Linked DNA regions of Variovorax paradoxus. The protein of the gene in region 2 interacts with the protein of the main gene of each other region in a pairwise test. Links are inferred from orthologs where the notes say so. Each region holds a gene or a part of one and is shown on either strand. Other genes may lie near its edges.

Region 1 (4,257 bases), 540 kb from region 2 along the record:
CGCCACACGGCGATGGCCGCCACGGTGTCGCGCACATCGTGCACCCGCACGACGGCCGCGCCGCGGTCCACGGCCAGCACCGCGGCCGTCACGCTGGGCACCAGGCGCTCGGCGGCCGCTGGAATGCCGCTGACCGTGCCGATCGACGACTTGCGCGACCAGCCCAGCAGCAGCGGATAGCCGGCCCCGAGCAGTTCGCGCTGGCGCGCCAGCAGCGCAAAATTCTGCGCCACGGTCTTGCCGAACCCGATGCCCGGGTCCAGCGTGATTCGCGATGGATCGATCTTCAGCGCGCGAAGCTGCGCCACCTGCTCGACCCAGAACGACAGCACCTCGGGCACCACATCGCCCTGCATGGGCGCCGTCTGCATAGTCTGCGGATCCCGATGCATGTGCATCAGGCAGACGCCACAGGAAGGGTGCGCCGCCACCGCCTCGCGCGCCCCAGGCTGCCGCAGCGCCCAGACGTCGTTGACGATGTCGGCACCCAGCTCGAGCACCGCGCGCATGACTTCCGGCTTGTAGGTATCGACGGACAGCGGCACGTTGAGCTTCACAGCTTCCCGGACCACCGGCAGCACGCGCGCCAGTTCGGCATCGAGCGGCACGGCCGGGCTGCCGGGGCGGGTCGATTCGCCGCCGATGTCGAGGATGTCGGCCCCCTCCTTCAGCAACTGCTCGCAATGCCGCAGCGCGGCCTCGGTCGAGGCATGCGCCCCGCCGTCGGAGAAGGAATCGGGGGTGACGTTGACGATGCCCATCACGCGCGGCTGCGCGAGATCGATTGCAAAACGGCCGGCCTGCCAGACCGTTGCGGGAGCCATCGTCATGCGGCACCTTCATCGAAAACGGGGCCCATGGCCCCGTTGGTGTTGAACACCGGATGCACTTCAGGCAACTGTGGGTGCCGGATCCGGATTGACTGCCGGCGTGCCGCCGCTGCCGCCACTGCCCGACGGCGGAATGCGCGGCGTCCAGTCCTTGGGCGGACGCGGTGCGCGGCCGGCCATGATGTCGTCGAGCTGTTCCGTGTCGATGGTTTCCCATTCGAGCAGGGCCTTGGCCATGGCGTGCATCTTGTCGCTGTTTTCCTCGATCAGGCGGCGCGCCTGCGCGTACTGCTCGTCGATGATGCGGCGCACTTCGGCATCGACCTTTTCCATGGTCTGCTCGCTCATGTTGGTGGTCTTGGTGACCGAGCGGCCGAGGAACACTTCGCCTTCGTTCTCGGCGTAGACCATCGGGCCCAGCGCATCGGTCATGCCGTAGCGCGTGACCATGTCGCGGGCAATGGAAGTCGCGCGCTCGAAGTCGTTGCTGGCGCCGGTGGTCATCTGGTGCATGAACACTTCTTCGGCGATACGGCCGCCGAACAGCATGCTGATCTGGTTCAGCATGTATTCGCGGTCATAGCTGTAGCGGTCCTGCGCCGGCAGGCTCATGGTCACGCCCAGGGCTCGGCCTCGCGGAATGATGGTGACCTTGTGGACCGGGTCGCACTTGGGCAGCAGCTTGCCGATGAGCGCGTGGCCGGACTCGTGGTAGGCCGTGTTGCGGCGCTCTTCCTCGGGCATGACCATGCTCTTGCGCTCGGGGCCCATGAAGATCTTGTCCTTGGCCTTCTCGAAGTCCTGCATCTCGACCACGCGCGCATTGCGGCGTGCGGCCATCAGGGCGGCCTCGTTGCAGAGGTTGGCCAGGTCGGCGCCGGACATGCCGGGCGTGCCGCGCGCGATGACGCTCGGGTTCACGTCCTGGCCGAGCGGCACCTTGCGCATGTGCACGCCCAGGATCTGCTCGCGGCCGCGGATGTCGGGCAGCGTCACATACACCTGGCGGTCGAAGCGGCCGGGGCGCAGCAGCGCGGCGTCCAGGATGTCGGGGCGGTTGGTGGCAGCCACCACGATCACGCCCAGGTTGGTTTCGAAGCCGTCCATCTCGACCAGCATCTGGTTCAGGGTCTGTTCGCGCTCGTCGTTGCCGCCACCCAGGCCGGCGCCGCGCTGGCGGCCCACCGCATCGATTTCGTCGATGAAGATGATGCAGGGGGCGTTTTTCTTGGCGTTCTCGAACATGTCGCGCACGCGGGCCGCGCCCACACCGACGAACATTTCGACGAAGTCGGAACCCGAAATCGAGAAGAACGGAACCTTGGCTTCGCCGGCAATCGACTTGGCCAGCAAGGTCTTGCCGGTACCCGGCGGGCCGACCAGCAGCAGGCCGCGCGGAATGCGGCCGCCGAGCTTCTGGAAGCGCTGCGGGTCTTTCAGGAAGTCGACCACTTCACGGACTTCTTCCTTGGCCTCGTCGCAGCCCGCGACGTCGGCGAAAGTGACCGTGTTGTTGTTCTCGTCCATCATGCGGGCCTTGCTCTTGCCGAAGCTGAACGCCCCGCCTTTGCCGCCGCCCTGCATCTGCCGCATGAAGTAGATCCAGACGCCAATCAGCAGCAGCATCGGCCCCCAGCTCACCAGCAGCGTCATGAGGAGCGAGCCCTCTTCGCGTGGCTTGACGTCGAACTTGACGTTGTGATCGATCAGGTCGCCCACCAGGCCGCGGTCGAGCACGGTGGCGGTTGTACGGATCTTGCGATCCTCATTGGTGACGGCCACGATTTCTCCGCCGCCGGCGCCTTCGGGAATGACGGCGCTCTTGATCTGGTTGTTTCGGACCTGATCCAGGAACTCCGAATAACTCACCGTCCCTGAACCGACGCCGCCGCGGGTGTCGAACTGCTTGAACACAGTGAACAACACCATGGCAATGACGAGCCATACGGCAACTTTGGAAAACCACTGATTGTTCAAACGAAGCTCCAGTCGAAAGCGCGTGACAAGATTGTGAAAAGAACGCGCTATGGATACGCAATTGCGCCCCATTTTAGGCTTTTCAAGCTGCGAAAAGCGGGCATTTCCCTAAAGCAGCCATAGCTTGACAAGGGTTTGCGCCCCATAGGCGCGCTTTCCCGGGGGCTGGCCTCAAGGTATCAAAGCGTTTCCTGAGCCTTCAGACCCATGCCGACAAGAAAAGTTTCGGACGATTTGTCGCGCGAAGCCTTGGGTTTGAACGGCTTCACGGTGCGGAAATTCGCCTTGAACAGCTTCACCAGTTCGTCATAGCCGCCGCCATGAAAAAGCTTGGCCACCAAGGCTCCTTCGGGCTTCAGATGGTGCCGGGCGAAGTCGATTGCAAGCTCGATCAGGTGCGCCACGCGGGCCGCATCGGCCGAATGGATGCCCGACAGGTTGGGCGCCATGTCGGAAACCACCAGGTCGGCCTTCCGGCCGGCCATTGCACCCAGCACCTGCTCCAGCAGTTCCGTCTCGCGGAAATCGCCCTGCAGAAAGGTCACGCCCTCGATGGGCTCCATCGGCAGGATGTCCAGCGCGATGATGGTGCCGTTCAACTCGCCGGCCGCGGCGCCCGCGGGCGACATGCGTCGGCGCAGGTACTGGCTCCAGGCTCCGGGGGTGGAACCCAGGTCGACCACCAACTGGCCCGGCTTGACCAGCCCGAGCGACTCGTCGATTTCCTTGAGCTTGTAGGCGGCGCGGGCGCGATACCCCTCCCGCGCGGCCAGTTTCACGTACGGATCGTTGATGTGGTCGTGCAGCCACGCCTTGTTGACTTTTTTGCTCTTTGCCTTGGTGCTCATGGATAGCCTCTCGTGCTTCGCGTTGCGGTATTCGCCTTGGAAGCGGCCCGGCGGTTCGAGAGGTTGCTTTCTACCCTCGATAATACGGGGATGCCCGCCATTCAACTTACCCCTGCCGAGCGCAAGGTGCACCGCGCCGAAGCTCACCATCTGGATCCGATCGTCATGGTCGGTGGAGACGGGCTCACCCCTGCCGTGAAAAAAGAAGCCGACGCGGCGCTCAAGGCCCACGGCCTGATCAAGATCCGCGTCTTCTCCGACGACCGCGTGGCCCGCGATGCCATGCTGCAAGAGCTCGCCGACGAGCTCGACGCCGCGCCCATCCAGCACATCGGCAAGCTGCTGGTGCTGTGGCGCCCCAAGCCCGAGAAAGAGCGCGTGGTCGATGAAGACCGCATGCCCGGCCCGCGCGACGTCAAGATCCTGAAGTACAGCAAGCGCGGCGGCCAGCGCCCCGAGATCAAGACCCTGCGCGTGCTCGGCAACCAGCGGCTCACGCCCGGCGGCACCATCAAGCGCGCCAAGGCGAAGCGGCCGCTCTCGGCCAAGAAGCGCAACCAGGCAGACTGAACTTGGTGCCAGCGCAAGGCGCGCAGCGCCAC
Region 2 (4,398 bases):
CATAGATGCCGAAGCGCATGCCGCTGTAGTAGGCATAGCCGCGCAGGTCGGCCAGGTCGAAACTGATCTGGCGCGACGAATCGGCGCCGAGGCTGTCCGCGAGCTGCTTCAGTCCGGCCAGCGCCGCGCTCACGGCCGGCGTGCCCTTGAGGGCCTTGGCGGCCTCGTCGAGCACCGACGCATCGCCATACAGCTGGACCAGCGCGCGCAGGCCATCGCGCGACGAAGCCGGGAAATCGCGCGTGAGCGCATGCAGTTCGCTCGCGTCCTTGGCAACCAGCGCCGCATGCACGCGCGCCAGCATGGAGGCGTCGACCGGCACGCCGGCAAACAGCGCCCGCACGATGCGCGCGTCCGCCAGGTCGACGATCACGCCGTCCTTCAAGCCTGACGCATGCAGGCAGTCGAGCGCGAGCAGCAGCACTTCGGTATCGGCCTCGAGCCCTGCATGGCCATAGATCTCGGCCCCGAACTGCAGCGGCTCGCGCGTGGCATGCGGCCGGTCGGGGCGGGTGTGCAGCACCGGTCCGCAGTAGCACAGCCGTGCCACGCCTTCGCGGTTCAACAGGTGGGCGTCGATGCGTGCCACCTGGGGCGTGGTGTCGGCCCGCAGGCCCATGCTGCGGCCGGAGAGCTGGTCGACCAGCTTGAAGGTTTGGAGGTCGAGCGCCTCGCCGGTGCCGGACAGCAGCGACTCCAGGTGCTCGAGCAGCGGCGGCATCACCAGCTCGTAGCCATAGCCACGGGCGGTATCGAGCAGCTGGCGTCGAAGTTCTTCGATGTGGCGCGCCTCGGAAGGCAGCACATCGGCAATGTGATCCGGGAGGACCCAGGCGGACATGGGGATCGGGGGCGTGGTTAAACCGGGATTCTACCGGGCCGCGCTACCCCAGCAGCCAAAGAAGGGCCAAACCCATCAAGATGCTGCAGAGTCCGAAGAAACGCAGCTGGCCGTCGCGCAGCTGCATGAGCTGCCCAAAACCGCGCCGCCACCCGCCCGGCGAGACGAAAGGCAGGATGCCTTCGATCACCAGGACCAGCGCCAGCGCGCTCCAGAAGATTTCGGCGCTCACGGCGGCAGCGGCCCGGATGCCGGGTCAGCGGCGTGGAGGCGCGTTGCCTGCGGGCGTGCCGGCGCTCTGCATGGCGCGGAAGAAGTCCGACGACGGGTCGAGCACCATCACGTCGCTCTTCTTGTTGAAGCTCTGCTTGTAGGCGTCGAGGCTGCGGTAGAACTGCGCGAACTGCGGGTCGCGGCCAAAGGACTCGCTGTAGGCGGCAGCAGCCTGGGCATCGCCCTCGCCCTTGATCTTCTGGGCATCGCGATAGGCGTTCGCCACGATCACTTCGCGCTGGCGGTCGGCGTCGGCGCGGATCTTTTCGCCCTCGGCAAAGCCGGTCGAACGCAGTTCATTGGCCACGCGCTTGCGCTCTGCCTCCATCCGGCGGTAGACCGATTCGGTGATGGCTTCCACATAGTCGACACGCGTGATGCGCACGTCGATGACGTCAACGCCCCAGGGCTTGGCACCCTTCACCACGGCCAGCACCTCGCGCTGAACGTCGGCCATCAGCGCCTCGCGGCGCACCGAGATCAGGTCGCGCACGGTGCGCTTGTTGATGTTTTCCTGGAAGGCGTTGCGCACCACCCGGTTGAGCTGCGTGGCGCCGGCATTTTCGTCGAGGCCCACGTTGCGGATGTAGGCCTGCGGATCGGTGATGCGCCAGCGCACGTACCAGTCGATCACCACGCGCTGCTTCTCGGCCGTGAGCATGGGCTCGGTGTCGAGGCTGGAGAGCGTGAGCAGCCGCTTGTCGATGTACGACACGTTCTGGAACGGCGGCGGCAGCTTGAAGTTCAGGCCCGGCTCGGTGATGACCTGCTTGATCTGGCCCAGGGCGTAGACCACGCCGAACTGGCGCTGGTCGACGACGAAGAGCGTCGAGCTCAGCAGCACCAGCAGCACGAGGATCGACGAAGCGATGAATCCGATTCTGTTCATGTTCTTACTGGCCTTTTCAACGCACGTCGCGATCACGCGAACGGCCATCGCGGGCGCGGCTCTCGCTCGATGGCGGCGCCACCGGAATCACTGACGACTGGGCGGGCGCGGTACCCGCCACGCTGGGGCTGGCCGCATCGACCGGCGTTGCGGCCGGGTTGTTGCCGCTCAGCTGCATGAGCTTGTCGAGCGGCAGGTACAGCAGGTTGGAGCCTTGCTTGGTATCGACCAGCACCTTGGTGGTGCTGGCGTAGATCTGCTGCATGGCGTCGGTGTACATGCGGTCGCGCGTCACCTGCGGCGCCTTCTGGTATTCGGCCAGCACCGCGCCAAAGCGCCCTGCATCGCCCTGCGCCTGCGCAACGATGCGCGCCTTGTAGGCCTCGGACTCTTCCTTGAGGCGCGACGAGGTACCGGTGGCACGCGGGATCACGTCGTTGGCGTAGGCCTGGGCCTCGTTCTTGGCGCGCTCGCGCTCCTGTCCGGCCTTGAGCACGTCGTCGAAGGCGGCCTGCACCTGCTCGGGCGGCCGCACGCCGCCTTGCTGCAGGTTGATGTTGACGACTTCCACGCCGACCTTGTAACGGTCGAGGATGGTCTGCATCAGCGTGCGCACGCGAGGCGCGATCTGGTCGCGCTCCTCGGCAAGGGCCGCGTCCATCTTCATCTTGCCGACCACTTCGCGCACGGCGGTTTCGGCCACCTGCACCACGGTTTCGGAGGGCGACTTGCTTTCGTACAGATAGGCGCGCGCATCGCTCAGGCGGTATTGCACGGCGAACTTGATCTCGACGATGTTCTCGTCTTCGGTCAGCATGGCCGATTCGCGCAGGCCGGTCGAACGCACGATGGCATCGCGGCCCACGTCGGTCGAGCGGATCTGCGTGGTCACCACCACTTCGTGACGCTGGATGGGGTACGGCAGGCGCCAGTTGAAGCCGGCATTCACAGTCGACTTGTAGCGGCCGAACTGCGTCACCACGGCCTGCTGGCCTTCATTCACGATGAAGAAGCCGGTACCGAGCCAGATGAGAACGGCAACCGCCGCCACCAGTCCGAGACCGAAGCCTGCATTCTTCATGTCCGGCCGATAGCCATTGCCGCCACCGCCGTTGCCAGTGGGGCGATTGCCGCCGCCCTTGCCACCGAAGAAGCCCCCCAGCTTGCGATTGAGGTCGCGCCAGAGTTCGTCGAGGTCGGGCGGCCCCTGGTTCGGGCCTTGGCCGCGGGGACGGTTGCCGTTGCCGTTGTTGTTGCCCGAGGGCGGTGGCGTTGGTGCGCCCGGCGGGTCTGCGTCGGGAGGCCGGTTGCCCGTCGGGCGGTCGCCGTTGGACGCCGGCTCGTCGCCGCGACCCCATCGGCCATCGTTCAGGTTGAACATGCCCAGAAACCCTCTCCACGCTGGCTTTGCATTCATTCGCTTCGTTCTCTTGTCAGTGGCGGGATTGTGCCCAATCAATTGGCGGTATCGTGCAATTCAGTGTCGGCCTCTGGGGTCATCGTATCGCCCATGGAGCCCGACCGGCGGGCCAGCTCGGCTCGCAGGAGCGGCACGCCCTCGCCACTGCGGGCGCTGAGGAAGATGCGCGGAACCTGCACGCCGTCGACTTCGATGTCGTCCTGCAGATGCAGCGGGTGCTGCGCGGTTTCAAGAGCATCGAGCTTGTTGAACACCAGAAGCTGCGCAACGGCGTCCGCACCGATGTCGCGAAGAACGGATCGCACTTCGGCCATCTGCTCTGGGTAATGCGGATTGGAAGCATCGACCACATGCAGCAGCAAGTCGGCGTCGACGGCCTCTTGCAGCGTGGCCTTGAAGGCGTCGACGAGGCCGTGCGGCAGGTCGCGGATGAAGCCGACGGTGTCGGAAATCGAGACCTGCCTGCGCGCGTCGCCCAGGTAGAGGTTGCGCGTGGTGGTGTCGAGCGTGGCAAAGAGCTGGTCGGCTGCATAGGCGCGGGCCTTGACCAGCGCATTGAACAGCGACGACTTGCCGGCGTTGGTATAGCCCACGAGCGAGATGTTGAAAGTCTCGCGGCGCTCGCGCTGGCGGCGCTGCGTGCCGCGCTGCTTCTGCACCTTGGCCAGGCGCTCGCGCGTGCGCTTGATCGATTCGCTGATCATTCGGCGGTCGAGCTCGATCTGCTTTTCACCGGGACCGCCGCGCACGCCCGCGCCGCCGGTCTGGCGCTCGAGGTGGGACCAGCGGCGGACCAGCCGCGTGCTCAGGTACTGCAGGCGGGCAAGCTCGACCTGCAGCTTGCCCTCATGGGAGCGGGCGCGCTGGGCAAAGATCTCGAGGATGAGAAAGGTGCGGTCGTACACCGCCACGTCGAGTTGGCGCTCGAGGTTGCGCTGCTGCGCCGGACTCAGCGATTGGTCGAAGATGACCTCG

Evidence for each region. Proteins that work in one complex are often made in the same cells at the same time.
Region 1: the proteins of hflC (region 2) and ftsH interact in binary tests that used the Escherichia coli proteins (3 or more experiments, as listed by UniProt). The link is inferred for Variovorax paradoxus from one-to-one orthologs.

The regions. Positions count from the first base shown.
Region 1 is NZ_JAUSXL010000002.1:4,565,173-4,569,429, reverse strand. What follows is about bases 350-3,234. They hold ftsH (ATP-dependent zinc metalloprotease FtsH), read right to left. Parts: upstream 2,808-3,234; coding sequence 891-2,807; downstream 350-890. Other genes in these bases: QFZ47_RS25130 (RlmE family RNA methyltransferase), read right to left, coding at 2,987-3,234; folP (dihydropteroate synthase), read right to left, coding at 350-830. Outside these bases: more of folP, read right to left, coding at 1-349; more of QFZ47_RS25130, read right to left, coding at 3,235-3,805; QFZ47_RS25125 (YhbY family RNA-binding protein), read left to right, coding at 3,746-4,225. UniProt on the Escherichia coli protein: Acts as a processive, ATP-dependent zinc metallopeptidase for both cytoplasmic and membrane proteins. Plays a role in the quality control of integral membrane proteins.
Region 2 is NZ_JAUSXL010000002.1:5,102,745-5,107,142, forward strand. What follows is about bases 51-2,931. They hold hflC (protease modulator HflC), read right to left. Parts: upstream 2,004-2,931; coding sequence 1,098-2,003; downstream 51-1,097. Other genes in these bases: QFZ47_RS27830 (ATP phosphoribosyltransferase regulatory subunit), read right to left, coding at 51-841; QFZ47_RS27835 (DUF2065 domain-containing protein), read right to left, coding at 885-1,073; hflK (FtsH protease activity modulator HflK), read right to left, coding at 2,020-2,931. In the rest of the region: more of QFZ47_RS27830, read right to left, coding at 1-50; more of hflK, read right to left, coding at 2,932-3,384; GTPase HflX, read right to left, coding at 3,459-4,398.